One region of the Pseudoselenomonas caprae genome, then DNA from elsewhere that is predicted to be linked to it. Evidence: riboswitches for the same ligand, from Rfam matches in the RefSeq annotation. Region 1 holds a riboswitch; the other holds the start of a gene.
The links. Region 1 has a riboswitch for cobalamin ahead of nikB (nickel ABC transporter permease). Riboswitches for the same ligand answer to the same signal wherever they lie in the genome.
Positions count from the first base shown of each region.

Region 2: it holds a riboswitch for cobalamin, as region 1 does, so the genes downstream of both, cobI (precorrin-2 C(20)-methyltransferase) here and nikB (nickel ABC transporter permease) in region 1, are expected to answer to the same signal.

Region 1 is NZ_VTOZ01000035.1:229-8,085, forward strand. Features, by position in the region: partial or broken gene FZ041_RS12850 (ABC transporter substrate-binding protein) at 1-1,012, opposite strand, end outside; gene nikC (nickel transporter permease) at 1,067-1,882, opposite strand; gene nikB (nickel ABC transporter permease) at 1,879-2,787, opposite strand; cobalamin riboswitch at 3,022-3,227, opposite strand; gene hydE ([FeFe] hydrogenase H-cluster radical SAM maturase HydE) at 3,605-4,681, shown strand; gene hydG ([FeFe] hydrogenase H-cluster radical SAM maturase HydG) at 4,674-6,089, shown strand; gene FZ041_RS12875 (cytochrome b/b6 domain-containing protein) at 6,165-6,830, opposite strand; gene FZ041_RS12880 (iron hydrogenase small subunit) at 6,847-7,152, opposite strand; gene FZ041_RS12885 ([FeFe] hydrogenase, group A) at 7,166-7,857, opposite strand, start outside.
Region 2 is NZ_VTOZ01000027.1:16,361-24,217, forward strand. Features, by position in the region: gene glmM (phosphoglucosamine mutase) at 1-1,098, shown strand, start outside; gene FZ041_RS11460 (sirohydrochlorin cobaltochelatase) at 1,101-1,901, shown strand; gene FZ041_RS11465 (OadG family protein) at 2,047-2,415, shown strand; gene FZ041_RS11470 (sodium ion-translocating decarboxylase subunit beta) at 2,437-3,567, shown strand; cobalamin riboswitch at 3,735-3,908, shown strand; gene cobI (precorrin-2 C(20)-methyltransferase) at 4,036-4,737, shown strand; gene FZ041_RS11480 (ABC transporter substrate-binding protein) at 4,775-5,728, shown strand; gene FZ041_RS11485 (FecCD family ABC transporter permease) at 5,725-6,729, shown strand; gene FZ041_RS11490 (ABC transporter ATP-binding protein) at 6,731-7,516, shown strand; gene FZ041_RS11495 (FeoA family protein) at 7,766-7,857, shown strand, end outside.

The DNA.
Region 1 (7,857 bases):
GACGGGCAGCACGCTCCGGATCATAGGCATTCGGGTCAGTGAGCTGATCGAACCCATAATCCATGGACGGCGGCACCGGCGCCTTGCCTGCCATGAACGTCCCTTTCAGCAGCACTTTGTTATAGGTTTCGCGATTACAGCCACAGATGAGCGCAGCGCGCACCTTCGGATCTTTGAGTATCCCTTTCTGATTCAGACGGGCCAATACCGTACGCAGGGACGAGATCTCGTCTACCACATACTGGCTATTGTTGCGGAAGGTGTCGATATCGCCAGCTGCAATATTCACAGCCATATCCACGTCCCCGGACTGCAAGGCCATGGCCCGGGTATTGGGATCATCGATGCTCGGGATCTCCACCGTCTCAAACGGCACCTCACCAGCCCAATAGTTGGGATTCTTCTTCATGACAGCTTTTTCTTTGACAAAGGACTCTACCATATACGGGCCAGTACAGATGGGGCCTTCCTTGGCAAAATCACGGCCAGCCTCGGCCTTCGTATCCACCACGATGAACAATGGATCTGCCAGGAAGCCCATGAGATTCGGCATCGGTTTTTCCGTCGTGATGATAAGATTCTGCCCTTCGGCCCGGATTTCCTTATACTTGAAGAATGTCTCCGCACGATTGTTCTTGGCAAAAACGCGTTCCAGTGATGCCTTGACAGCCTCGGCCGTCAGTTCATCCCCATTGGAGAATTTCACGCCATCACGGATCTTGATGGTCCATGTCAGATGGTCGTCACTGATTGACCATTTCTCCGCCAGCCACGGCTGCACATTCATCTTCTCATCAAACTTTGTCAGGCACTCACCCAGACCATAGCGCATGACTACCCAGCCAAAATAGTTCTGCGTCGGCTCCAGGGTATCAGCAAAATTCGTCACACCAACCTTCAGTATGCCCTTCTGCACCGACTCATTGCCAGCCGTACTACCGCAGCCAGCAATCAGCGCAGCAGCGGCAATCCCGCACAAACCCACGCTTACAGCCCGCCAAAGTTTCTTCATTCTGCTTTTTTCCATGAAAATATCATCCTCTCCACAACATGACTAAATCACATCTCAGTTCTGACGCGGATCCAAAACATCGCGCAAACTGTCTCCCCACAGGTTGAACACCGCAACTACCAAAAAGATAGCCAAGCCTGGATAAACCATCAACCACGGTGCCGATTGGATATATTGCCGCCCCTCATTGAGCATTAATCCCCACTCTGGTATTGGCGGCTGAGCCCCAAAGCCCAAAAACGACAGCCCTGCAATCTCCATCATCATCGTGCCGATATCCATCGCCGCCGTGATGACTACCAGCGGCAACGTATTCGGCAGGATATGGCGCCACAAGATCATCGGCGTCCGCGTGCCGCTGAGACGGGCCGCCAGCACAAAATCCTGCTGCCGGAGCTTGAGCACCAGACTGCGCACCAGGCGCGCATATTTCGCCCAGCTTACCACCAGCAGCGCCATGATGGTATTGATGATACTGCCACCAAGTATTCCCGCAATGGCAATCGCCAGCACAATCCCAGGGAATGACAGCATCATATCCGCCAGCCGCATGAAGACCATCTCCACACGGCCGCCAAAATAACCGGCCAATGTGCCTACCAGCGACCCCGTCAAAGCCACCAGTACCACCAGGCAGAGCGTCATAAACAACGACGTCTGCGTGCCGCAGATGATCCGCGAAAAAATATCGCGGCCCAGCTTATCCGTCCCCAGCCAATGCTCAGCCGACGATGGCTGCAAGGCCAGCTGCATATTGCTGGCCAGCGGATCTTGCGGTGTCAGGTAAGGAGCAAACAATGCCACCAGCACGATAAGTGACACCAGCGCCGTATAAAAGGAAAACAACTTGTGCTCCCAAATAAGCGTCATCTTCGTACCTCCCTTCTAAGGCGCGGATTCAGATAAGTATACGACAGATCGACCAAAAAATTGATGGACATATAGACCAGGGAAATCCAAAGGACAAAGCCCTCGATAAGCGGATAATCACGCATCGTGATAGCCCGCACCGCCATGTTGCCGATCCCCGGCCATGAAAATACGATTTCGACTACGGCTACACCGCCTAGCAGCCACCCCATCGACATCCCCAACAACGTGATCAATGGCAACATCGCATTGGGCAGGACATGTTTCCAAAGGATTGCCATCTCCGACAATCCCCGAGCCCTGATTCCCGTGACATAGTCTTGATTCAGTTCTTCCAATACCACCGTACGGACCTGCCGCATGTATTTCGATGACATATAGATTGCCAGTGTCAAAGCAGGCAGCACGATTCCCGCCGCCGTGACTTCCGACTGCGCAATGGGAAACAGGCGCAGCTTCAAACCGAATACATATAGCAGCAACAATCCCAGCCAAAAACTTGGCATCGATACACCGATAAAGGACAACCCCCGCACGAGATGGTCTGGCAGCCTGTTCCGCTTCACAGCCGATAAGATCCCCAGCGGCAGCGAAATCAGCACCACTAGGACCATCGTGACAAATGCCAGAAGCAACGTCCCTTTGAACCCCTCCAGCAATTTTGCTGTAACCGGTTTCTTCGCAGAGTAAGACATACCCATATTTCCCTGCAAAACACCAGCCGCCCAATTCCCATACTGGACCAGGAACGGCTTATCGAGCCCCAGCTCATGCCGCGTCTGAGCCAGCGTCTCCTCCGACACGATCGTATCCGAAGCTTCCAGCAGCATCGAAGCCGGATCACCAGGTGCCAGCCAGGTCAGGCAAAAAGTCAGGAAGCTGACACCAATGACCGTCACCACCATCTGCAAAAGGCGGCTCCCATATGATTGCAACCACAACATCTCCCTCTCACCTCCACAAACAGATAAAAACCAATGTCACTGAACTCTTATCCATAAACAGCGTCCCTCTTCTCCCTTCCCCGCCCGCACACCGGACAGGCATAAAAAAAACCTGTCTGCAAAATGCAGACAGGCCAGGAATATCCAGAGCACGAATCTCCTCCGAAAATCCCCTCCCTATCGCTCGCAGGTCAAACGGTGATTGTCAATCAGGCAGTTCTCCTGGCTCCAGTTCATCATGATTGCTGCGCCTTCCCAAGAAAATCATTCCTCAGTGACCGGGATACCCTCAAAAGTGGCATCCACGAAGCAGCATCACTCGCTGTTACAGTGGCGGGACCGCGCCGGACTTTACCGGCTTCCCTATTAAGTCTTGCGACACCTGATCCATACTTTATGATATTGCATATCATATGCAAAAATATGCGAAAACATTGTAATTATACCATTTTCTGAACTGCGTGTCAAAACTAGACAAATTCCCTAAACCGCTTAAAAATTATGTTTTTATCCCCCCGGGGAGCTTCACACCCCCATTAATATTTTTTATAATAAAACTAATCGTAAGATATATTCCATTCACTAATCCAGAGGCTCAACTGTTTTAGCTGGAATGTATATGCAGAGAATAACTTCCCGTTTGTCTACTGCAATATATAGGCGCCGTGCATCAGTATGATTATTATCAATGGATACGATGCACGGCGTCTTATTTCCCTATTTTTCGTGTTATAATGGAAAAACAACGAATACTTCAGCAACCATCCGAGGCTAGACTATGAACAGGAAAAACTTGCTTGACCAGTTGGCTCATACCCATACCCTCGCCTTCGAAGACTTCATCGATCTGCTTGCACACCAAGATGAAGAATTGCAGGCATACGCAGCCGGACTGGCCGTCAAAACAACACAGTGCTATTACGGCAACAAGGTTTTCAGCCGCGGCCTGATCGAATTCACGAACATCTGCCAAAACAACTGCTATTACTGCGGCATCCGTGCCAGCAATGAAAACGTCCAGCGGTACCGGCTGAGTGATGAACAGATCCTGCAATGTGCCGCCACCGGCTATGAACTGGGCTTCCGCACCTTCGTCCTGCAAGGCGGCGAGGATCCCTACTACACCGACGACAGGATCTGCCATCTGGTGCAGCAGCTCAAGTACAAACATCCCGATTGCGCCATCACCTTGTCCATTGGCGAAAAGAGCCCAGAAAGCTATAAGCGCTACCGGCAGGCAGGGGCCGAGCGCTACCTTCTGCGCCATGAAACCGCAACGCCTGCGCATTACCATAAGCTCCACCCGCCGTCCATGAGTGCCGAAAACCGCTACGGCTGTCTCCGCACCTTGAAAGCGCTCGGTTTCCAGACGGGCGCCGGCTTCATGGTCGGCTCACCATGGCAGACATCGGAAGATCTGGCCCGCGACCTCATCTTCCTCCACGAGCTTCAGCCGGAGATGGTAGGCATCGGCCCCTTCATCCCCGCCGCAGGAACACCGTTTGCCCAGCAGCCAGCCGGCACCTTAGACCAGACGCTGTTCCTGCTGAGCCTCATCCGGCTGCTGCTGCCAGAAGTGCTGCTGCCAGCCACCACGGCCTTGGGCACGATCGATCCCCGCGGCCGCGAAAAGGGCATCCTGGCTGGTGCCAACGTAGTCATGCCCAACCTTTCCCCCCGGAACGTCCGGGCAAAATACCAGCTCTACGACAACAAGATCTGCACTGGGGAAGAAGCTGCTGAATGCATTGTCTGCCTAACCAAACGAATGAAATCCGTCGGCCGTGAGCTGGCCGTCGACCGGGGCGACAATGTCCGCTATATGAAAATGAAGGAGGAACCATACTGTGTATAATCCCAAATCGAGCAAAGCCGCAGAATTCATCGACCACGAGGAAATCCTCGCCTCCCTTGAATATGCTGACCAAAACAAGAACAATGCTGAACTCATCGATTCCATCCTCGCGAAAGCCAAGGAATGCAAAGGCCTTGACCATCGCGAAGCATCGGTTCTATTGGCCTGTGAGATCCCCGAAAAAAATGAGGAGATCTTCAAGCTTGCCGAGGACATCAAAAAGCAATTCTACGGCAACCGCATCGTGCTGTTCGCTCCGCTTTACCTGTCCAACTACTGCATCAATGGCTGCGTCTACTGCCCCTATCACGGGGTCAACAAAACCATCCCACGCGTAAAGCTTACGCAGGAACAGATCCGCGACGAAGTCATCGCCCTGCAGGATATGGGCCATAAGCGCCTGGCCATCGAAGCCGGTGAAGACCCGGTCAACAACCCGATCGAGTATATCCTCGACTCCATCCATACGATCTACTCGGTCAAACACAAGAATGGCGCCATCCGCCGTGTCAACGTCAACATCGCCGCCACCACGGTGGAAAACTACCGCAAGCTCCACGAAGCTGGCATCGGCACCTACATCCTGTTCCAGGAGACCTATCACAAGGATTCCTATGAGAAGCTCCATCCGACGGGACCGAAACACGACTACGCCTACCACACCGAAGCCATGGACCGCGCCATGGAAGGCGGCATCGACGACGTCGGCCTTGGTGTACTCTTTGGCCTAGACAAATACCGCTACGAATACGCTGGCCTTTTGATGCATGCGGAACATCTCGAAGCCACCTTCGGCGTTGGCCCCCACACGATTTCCGTGCCGCGCATCTGCCCGGCTGACGATATCGACGTGAATACCTTCAGCAACGCCATCGACGACGATACCTTCGCCAAGATTGTTGCCTGCATAAGGATTGCCGTTCCCTACACGGGCATGATTGTCTCGACGCGCGAATCCCAGAAATCCCGCGAACGCGTCCTGCATCTTGGCATCTCCCAGATTTCCGGAGGTTCCAGAACCTCCGTTGGCGGCTACACCCAGGAAGAACGCCCCGACGAAACGGCTCAGTTCGATGTGTCGGATACCCGCAGTCTCGACGATGTCATGAAATGGCTCATCGACATGGACTACGTACCATCCTTCTGCACGGCCTGCTACCGTGAAGGCCGCACCGGCGACCGCTTCATGGCCCTATGCAAGGCAAAGCAGATTCAGAACTGCTGCCTGCCCAATGCCCTGATGACCCTCAAGGAATATCTCGAGGATTATGCCTCCCCGGAAACGAAAGCTGCCGGCGAGAAACTGATTGCGAAAAACATCCCCGATGTAACCAATCCCGCCGCCCGCAAGACTCTGTCCGAACGCCTGCAGAAAATCGAACAGGGCGAACGCGACTTCCGTTTTTAAGCCTATAATGGATTCATGAAAACGCCCCTATAACTGAGCTTCAATGCTCAGTTATAGGGGCGTTCGTATTCTCAATCAGTCTTTGATTTTTTCGATTTCATTCTGGGTCCAGAGCGGATGATGATGTGCGGCGTGTTTGGCATTGATGGTGCCATCACCGAACATGCTGCAGAACTCCGGCCAGTTGTAGATGCCGAGGGGAATATGTCCCCCGCAGACGCAAAGGAACAGGCCCAGGCCAACAATCAGATGAATGCGATCTGCATAGTAGGCAATCTCCTTCGGAACCAGCGGCAGGGCAAAGTAGAGCACCGCACCCGTAAGGATGATGAGCAATGTACCGAAAAATACCATGATACCCATCATTTTCTGACCCGAGTTGATTTTGCCCATCGGCGGTACATCGATTTCCTGCAGGAAAATCATTTTCTGCGGATAACCGCCACCGACTTTCATCCATTCAATATCCTGCTTCGTCCAATGGAAGGCCTCGCGCCAAAACGCTACTACGCGTCCTGGGCAGAGCAGGAAAAACAACGTGCAGGCTATCATGAGAATCCATGCACCTACGATATGAACCTGCATCGTCAGATGCATTGCTGCTTCCCCAAACGGACGGAAAAACAGGATCACACCGGTAAGTCCTGCTGGCAAAAACCCCAGTACCAGACACCAGTGGAACAAGCGGACAGGTAAGCTATGATGAAGAATCCGTTCATTTCCTTTAAAGTTGTTATCCATCACAATCCCACCTTTCTTACAGGACACTGCGGTCTACATAATGCGTATGGAAAAGCTCTTCCGCCAGTGGACTCAGTGGCTGGAAGTTCATTTTCTTGTACATATTGAGCAGACTCTGGTTATGATGGCTCTGGCGTTTTGCCTGCTTTTCATCATCCTGATAAAGCCCTGCCGTACGCATCTTGATGTATTTCGTGCGGTCGACAATGAGATCCGTCACCGTATAGGCACCGGTCCAGAGGAATGCCGCAATGACGCCGGCAAAACCGAGGAATTCGCGGCGGTTGATCTTTACTTCTTTTTCTTTATAGGAATATCTCATAACGCACCTCCTATCACCATGGCAAGATAGCCTTGAACTTGCCGGTCCAGGACGTTCCCATCGGGTTGATTGGCTGGCCGCCGCCGTTTACGCAGCCGCCCGGACAGTTCATGACCTCGATGAAATGATACGGGCTGCTCCCAGCTTCGATTTCAGCCAACAGTGGCTCGACATTTTTCGTCCCATGGACAACCGCGATCTTCAGCGTGATTTCCTGGCCATTGTCCTTGAGCTTGAGCGGGATATCCGCCGTCTTGACCTCCTTGAGGCCGCGGACAGGCGCATAGCGGAGCTCACCGAGCTCCTCCCCCGTCAGGACGAAGTAAGCCGTGCGCAGGGCAGCTTCCATGACGCCGCCCGTTGCACCAAAAATCGTACCTGCGCCTGTATACTCAGCCAGTGGGTTGTCTTTCTCCTCAGCCGGCTCCACATTGCGGACATCGATATTGAGCTTCTTCAGCAGACGCGCCAGGTCGCGGGTCGTCAGGACGACATCGGTATCCTGATACGTTGCCGTATGGCCTTTCTTCTTCCAGTAATCAGCAGCTGCCGTGAACTCCGGCCGCGATGCTTCGAGTTTCTTCGCCGTGCAAGGATAAACACCGACGCAGAAAATCTGCTCCGGCTGCACGTGCCAAATTTCCTCAGCACCGTAGATCTTAGCTACTGGGCCAGCCATTCCCTGCGGCGACTTCGCCGATGACA
Region 2 (7,857 bases), on a different contig from region 1:
TATCTGGCTCGCCGCCACAAGGCCAAAGCCGGTATTGTCATCTCGGCATCCCATAACCCGTTCCACGACAACGGCATCAAGTTCTTCGGTGGCGACGGCTACAAACTGCCGGATGCTGTCGAGGATGAGCTCGAGGTCATCGTGCATCAGCTGGAGAACGATGATAACTTTGCCCGTCCGACTGGCGACCGCATCGGTCATATCGAATACCGCACGGATCTGCTGAACCAGTACATCGAGTTTGTCGAGAGCACCTGCCAGGAGCGTTTCGATGGCATGAAGATTGTCCTTGACTGTGCAAATGGTGCAGCCTATGAGGTCATGCCGAAAGTGCTTCGTTCGCTCGGCGCGAAGGTCAAGGTCATCCATGCGCTGCCGAATGGCGTCAACATCAATGAGAACTGTGGCTCGACACATATGGAGTCACTGCAGAAGGCTGTCATTGAAAACGGTGCTGACTTCGGTATTGCGCACGATGGCGATGCGGACCGCTGCCTCTGTGTGGATGAGAAAGGCCAGATCATCGATGGCGATCACATCCTTGTCATGTGTGCACAGGATATGATGAAGAAGGGCACGCTGCCGTACAATACGGTCGTGTCGACGGTCATGGCCAATATCGGTTTCCACAAGGCCATCAAAGAAGCTGGCGGCCGCGTTGAAATCACGCAGGTCGGCGACCGCTATGTTCTTGAGAACATGCTCAAGAACGGATACAAGATCGGTGGCGAGCAGTCCGGTCATATCATTTTCACGGACTTCAGCACGACGGGCGATGGCCCAATCACGGCGCTGCAGGTGCTGGCTTCGGTCAAGCGCAGCGGCCGTAAGGCATCGGATCTCACGAATCTCATGACGACGTATCCGCAGCTGCTTGTAAATGTCCGCGTCGCAACGAAAGAGGGCTGGGAAGATAATGAGGCCATCAAGGCTGCTATCGAAGAAGGCAACAAGGAGCTCGGCAATGATGGCCGCATCCTCGTCCGTCCGTCCGGTACCGAGCCGCTGATTCGTGTCATGGCGGAAGGCCCCGATCAGGCACAGCTTGATGTCATCTGCCATCGCATCGCCGATGTCGTCAAGAAAGAGCAGGGCTGAAATTGACCGGTCAGAAACAGGCGCTGGTTCTGGCCAGCTTTGGCGTCAGCGATGCAGCTGCGCGTGCCGCCAGCCTTGATGCAGCGGCAGCGCTTTTGCAGCAGGAATTTCCCGCTTGGCAGGTATATCAGGCGTACACGTCGAATTTTATCCGCAAGCGTCTTGTGGCTGCGGGCGTGCAGGCCTTCAGCCTGCCGGAGCTGCTGACGCAGCTGGCAGATGCTGGCTTTGCGCGTGTGCTGGTACAGCCGTCTCACCTGACGCCTGGCGAGGAGTTTGACCACAAGGTCTGCGCGGCCGCCGATGAGGCAACTGCGCTGTTTCCTGCGGGGCTTGCCGTCGGCCAGCCTGTGTTCGCAGAACCGGCTGACTATGGGCGCGTGCTGGATGCTGTCCTGCCGGCGCTGGGCCTGATGCCTGGGGAAGAGCTCGTGCTGTTCGGGCATGGCTCGCCGCACCGGCACAATCCGGTTTATGAGCGTCTGCAGCAGGTGGCAGATGACCGCCAGCTGCCGGTGCATGTCGGCGTGCTGGAGCCGATGGATACGCCGAACCTGGCGATGGTCAGGGAGCGCCTGCGGCAGCGCGGCAGCAGGAAGTTGCTGCTGGCCCCGCTGCTCCTCTCCGGCGGTAGCCATGTCACGCGTGATATGGCCGGCAGCAATCCGGACTCCTGGCAAAGCCAGCTCGTGGCAGCAGGCTTTGCGGTGCGGACGGATATGCGCGGCCTGGGTGAGCATCCAGCCTTCCGGGCACTCTATGCCCAGAAGGTGCGCCAGGCGCTGGCAGCAGTCAAATGGTAAAAGATAAGAGGAATTTTCGGATAACTTTCGGCTATCATATGAATTCGATATAAATATTTTTATTTTTTGAAAATTCCTCTATAATATAAATTAACCAACAGCCCCCAATATAGGCATTATCGTTTAATTTGAATGAGGTGAGTGTATGTCACATCCAGTAACAACGAATCCTTTGATCATCATGCTGATCAACATGACGGTCGTATTCCTGGTTCTGACGGTTTTGGGTCTTGTCATCAATCTGATCCACATCATCGATCCGACGAAACCGAAACAGGAAAAGCAGGAAGAGGCCGCACCCGCACCGGCAGAAGCAGCTGCTGCGCCTGTGGAAAGCGCGCCGGCAGCCGGGACGGCAGCTGCCGAGGAGGGGATTTCCCCGGAGATCGTCGCCGTCATCGCTGCAGCGATTGCCAGCTATGGCTATGGCATGGAGCAGGTTCGTGCGATTCGCCCGTTGCCGCGTGATGCTTGGAAAAATTCCGGCCGTGCACAGATGGCAAACCGGGGCTAAGGCAGGGAAGGAGGAAATATTATGGAACTTTTGAATGCATTTGCCGTTTCCCTGCAGTCGGTTTGGGCTGACAGCGGTTTTTCGGCATTCACCATGGGCAATGGCATCATGATCCTCGTGGGTTTGCTGCTGCTCTATATGGCCATTGTCAAGGAGTTTGAGCCGCTGCTCCTGGGGCCGATCGCCTTCGGCTGCGTGCTGGCAAACTTCCCGCGCACGGGCTTCTTCACGGAGCCGGGCCTTATGCAGGCTATCCACTATGGTATCGCCAATGAGATTTTCCCGCCGCTGATCTTCCTGGGCATCGGTGCGATGACGGACTTCGGCCCGCTGCTCGCCCGCCCGGTTACCCTGCTCCTGGGGGCAGCTGCACAGATCGGTGTCTTCGTCGCCCTCGTCGGCGCAATGCTCCTGGGCTTCAACGTACAGGAAGCTGGCGCTATCGGCATCATCGGTGGTGCTGATGGCCCGACGGCTATCTATCTTTCCATCCAGATGGCACCGCACCTCCTGGGCGCGATTGCCGTAGCCGCTTACTCCTACATGTCGCTGGTTCCGCTGATCCAGCCGCCGATCATGAAGCTCTTGACGTCGCAGAAAGAGCGTGAGGTGGCCATGGAGCAGTTGCGTCCGGTTACGAAGTTCGAGCGTGTCTGCTTCCCAATCGTTGCTGCAATCGTCATCAGCCTGCTGCTGCCGCCAATCGCGTCGCTGCTTGGCTGCTTGATGCTCGGCAACTTGTTCCGTGAGTCCGGCGTCATGGACCGCCTCTCGGATACGGCGCAGAATTCGCTCTGCAACATCGTTACGATTTTCCTCGCAACGGGTACTGGCATGACGATGAATGCCGATGACTTCCTCGTTCCGCAGACGCTCATGATCATCGGCCTTGGCCTTGTGGCTTTCATCGCTGGTACGGCTGGCGGTGTCCTGTTCGGCAAGATCATGTGCCGTGTGTCCGGCTGGAAGATCAACCCGCTGATCGGCTCGGCTGGTGTATCGGCAGTGCCGATGGCAGCACGCGTCAGCCAGGTGGTTGGCATGAAGGCAAAACCGGGCAACTACCTGCTCATGCATGCCATGGGCCCGAACGTTGCTGGCGTCATCGGTACGGCAGTAGCTGCTGGTACGATGCTGGCTATGCTCAAATAAGTTCATAGAATAGGTAAGCCCGCTGATTCAAGATATGAGTCAGCGGGCTTTTGCTTTACCGAATTGCAGGTTTCTGCGTTCTTTCTGATTTCTGCGCTTACGGACACTCTGCAATTTGAACATAAAGGTGCCAGTGCTGTCGATTGACAGGCCGTATGCATCGGTGTAAAATTTGTAAATGGACGGGTGCCGTGAGGCTTAATAGAGAAACCGGTGCGATGCCGGTACGGTCACGCCACTGTAATGCGGAGAATCTCATAATATGTCACTGGCAGTTTGCTGGGAAGGCTTGAGGTTTGATGAGGCAGAGTCAGGAGAACTGCCAGTCTGAAAATCACCGTGAAAGTGCAGGCTTTCGCACCTACGAACGATGGGGAGGGGATTCGGCGTATAGTGGAGTCCCTTCTCTGCGTGGAGAAGGCTTTTTTTATGGTGTAAACCAAGTAGCAGGTGGAGGTTATCAGAAGTATGAGCGGAATTTTTTATGGTATTGGTGTGGGCCCTGGCGATCCGGAGCTCTTGACAATCAAGGCAATCCGTGCCATCGAGAAGGTTGATGTGCTGATTGCACCGAAGACAGAGAAGAAGGATGGCAGTGTGGCGCTTTCGATTGCCAAACCATATCTGAAGAAGGATATCGAGATTGTCTATCAGGTATTCCCGATGGTCAAGGGGTTTGCAGAGAACAATACCGATGCCTGGGAGTCGAATAAGAAGGAAATCCTGGCACTTTTGAAGGCGGGCAAGAATGTGGCTTTCCTGACGCTCGGCGATCCGATGTTTTATAGCACATACATCTATGTTTACCGCTTGCTGGAGCATGAAGATATCGAAATCCAGACAATCCCGGGCATTCCGGCATTTGCGGCAATCGGCAGCCAGATGGGGTATCCGATCGTTGAGGGCGACGATGTGCTTAGCATCGTGCCGGCAACAGCTTCGCCGGAGAAGGTCGAAAAAGCTGTGCAGTCGGCCGATAATGTCGTGCTCATGAAGGTGTACAAGAATTTCGCTGAAATCACGGATATGCTGGCCCGCAACGATATGGCCAAGCAGGCTGTGCTCGTAAGCCGTGCAGGTCTTCCCGATGAACGCATCATCGAGGACATCGAGGCGCATAAAGAGGAAAAACTGAATTACTTATCGACTATCCTGACGCGGAAAAACTAAGCGGGATGGTTGATATATAGAAGGGAAGTTTTCTATCATGAAAAAAATCCTGTTCTTGCTTATGGCGGCACTGGTTATGCTGGCAGCAGGCTGTGGACCGCAGCCTGCTGCCACGGACGGCAGTTCCGCCAAGGCGTATGCGGTCATTACCGATGATTTGGGCCGCGAGGTCGTGCTTCCCCAAAAGCCGAAGCGTATTGTCGTGACCTCAGCATCGTTTTTGGAGCCATTGGAGTCCGTCGATGGCGCAGCATTGGTTGTCGGCCGTCCGGATTCCAAGACCAAGATGCCGGATTACGCCAAGGAGCTCACCAGCGTCGGTAAGGTCTATCAGATTGATGCCGAGAAAGTGCTGGCCTGTGAGCCGGATCTTGTCATTGTCAATAAAGGTATGAACGAGAAGCTCGTCGATGCGCTGGAGAGCAATGGCATCCGTACTTTGGTGCTCGATATGAAGAGCTATGAGGATGTCAAGCGCGAGGTCGGCATTCTGGCGCAGGTGACGGGCGCCAAGGACAAAGGCGACAAGCTGATTGCTGACATGGATGCGAAAATCCAGTCGGTCAAGGATAAGATTCCGCAGGACAAGCGCCGCGTATCTGTCATCCATAGTACAAGCCAGGGCCTTACGGTGCAGCTTGAGGGCAGCATTGCCGGATCGGTGGCGAAGATGCTGGGCTGGGAGAATGTAGCCAGTGGCACGGCACCGCTGGAGAAGAATCCCGATGCAGCACCGTACAGTCTGGAAAATCTCGTCGCCCAGAATCCGGAGCTCATCTTTGTCACAAGCATGGGCAAGCTGGATGCCATCAAGAGCGAGATGGATGCAACGATGAAGGGCAGCCCTGCCTGGCAGTCGGTCGCGGCTGTACGTGAGGGGCGTGTCTACTATTTGCCGCAGGATCTTTTCCTGTTGAGCCCCGGCATCCATTATCCGGAGGCCGTCGAGGCGATGGCCAGATGCGTTTATCCTGAGGTGTTTGCCAAATGAAAAAAATGCCGGCTGAATCGGACCGTCTGGTAAAGCGGCGGATATCACTATTAGTGGTATTTGCCGTTTTGGCATGTCTGGGCGGCATCATCAGCATAATGAAAGGTTCCGTTCCCATTCCATTGGCAGAGATTGCCGCTGCGCTTTTAGGGGACAGTGCTGGCACCCATCAGCAGATCCTGATGAATATCCGTTTGCCACGCACTATCGTTGCCGCCTTTGTCGGCATCAATCTGTCGTTGTCGGGAGCTATCTTGCAGGCCATCATGAAAAATCCGCTGGCTGATCCGCATATCATCGGCATATCATCGGGGGCAGGGCTGGCGGGCATTGTCATCATGCTCGCACTGCCAGAACACAGCTGGCTTATCATGCCAGTGGCGTTTGCTGGAGCGATGGGAGCAGCTATGCTCATCTATCTTCTGGCCTGGAAGAACGGTATCCGGCCAATCCGCATCATCCTGGCGGGCGTCGCTGTGTCAGCCTTTTTCGGCGCAGGGATTTCGGCGATGATGATTTTTTACAGTGACAGGGTCCATAGTGCGCTGATGTGGATGGTCGGCGGACTGTCGGCGCGCAGCTGGCCGCATGTCGAGCTGCTTTGGCCCTATACGCTGGCCGGGCTGGTGCTGGCGCTGGTACTCGCGCGGCAGCTCAATATTCTCCAGCTCGGGGATGAGCTGGCCCGCGGTCTTGGCCTGTCCGTGGAACGGACGCGGCTTTTGGCGACGGCGGTCGCGGCATTGCTCGCGGCAAGTGCCGTGTCAGTGGTCGGCCTATTGGGGTTTGTCGGCCTTATTGTCCCCCATGCTGCGCGGCTGCTGGTGGGCTCGGACTATCGCTTCCTGCTGCCGGCAGCGGCGCTTTTGGGCGCAGCGGTCGTGATGTTTAGCGATACGTTTGCGCGCACGGCTTTTGCACCGGTGGAGCTGCCTGTCGGTATCATCATGGCAGTGCTCGGTGCGCCGTTCTTCCTGTTCCTGCTCAGAAGGGAGCTTTGATATGACACTTTCCATCAAGAATCTGAGCGTCAGGATTGCGCATAAGGACATCCTGCATGATTTATCGATTGACTTTGCGGCAGGAAAGCGCACGGCAATCATCGGACCGAATGGGGCGGGCAAGTCGACGCTGCTGAAGACCGCAGCAGGGCTGCGCACGGACTATACGGGCAGTGTCCAGCTTGATGCGGTGGATATCCGCAGGCTTTCACGGCGGGATATCGCGCGCAGGCTGGCCATCCTGCCGCAAGGCGCGACGGCACCGCCTGATACGACGGTGCAGCAGCTGGTAGACTACGGGCGCTTTCCGTATCGCAGCTGGTTTCGTGCCAGCGATGCCAAGGCAGATCGCGAGGCGGTCGAGTGGGCGATGGCAGTCACGCATACGGAGCAATTTGCGGCGCGTCAGGTGCAGACGTTATCAGGTGGCGAGCGGCAGCGGGCGTTTCTGGCGATGGCGCTTGCCCAGCAGCCAGAGATCCTGCTGCTTGACGAGCCGACGACGTATCTCGATATTGCCCATCAGCTGGAGGTCATGGACATAGTCGCTAAAATCAATCGCGATTATGGCATGACTGTCATCATGGTGCTGCACGATATCAACCACGCGCTGCAGTATGCTGATGAGATTGCCGTATTGACCGGTCATCACATAGCAGCGCAGGGGCGGCCACAGGACATCCTGACCGTGGACATGCTGGCTGAAGTCTTCCATGTGAAGGCCGATGTTTTCGTGAATAGTCAGGGAGCGGCGGTGTTATCGCCGGTGGGCCTGGTGAGAGACTGACGGCCTGTGCCATATATATAGAAGCGAATAATCGGATCCCCGCTGTTTTGTGCGTGTTTGCGCCCAGAACAGCGGGGATTTTGTATTGATGAGAATTTAATGAAAAGAAAATGAAAAAATGTCTCAAATATAAATGATAATCCTTGACAATTGAAGATGATATGAGTTATCATACTCAAAGATAAACAATATCATTATCAGCAAGGCCGATAGTGTCTGGCTATGAGAGTTTATGGGGAGGTTTTTGATTTGACTTTGAAAGATGGCAAAACTGGCATGACGCTGAAAATCCAGCAGATTGGCGACAGTGAGCTGAAGGAACGCCTTATGACCATGGGGCT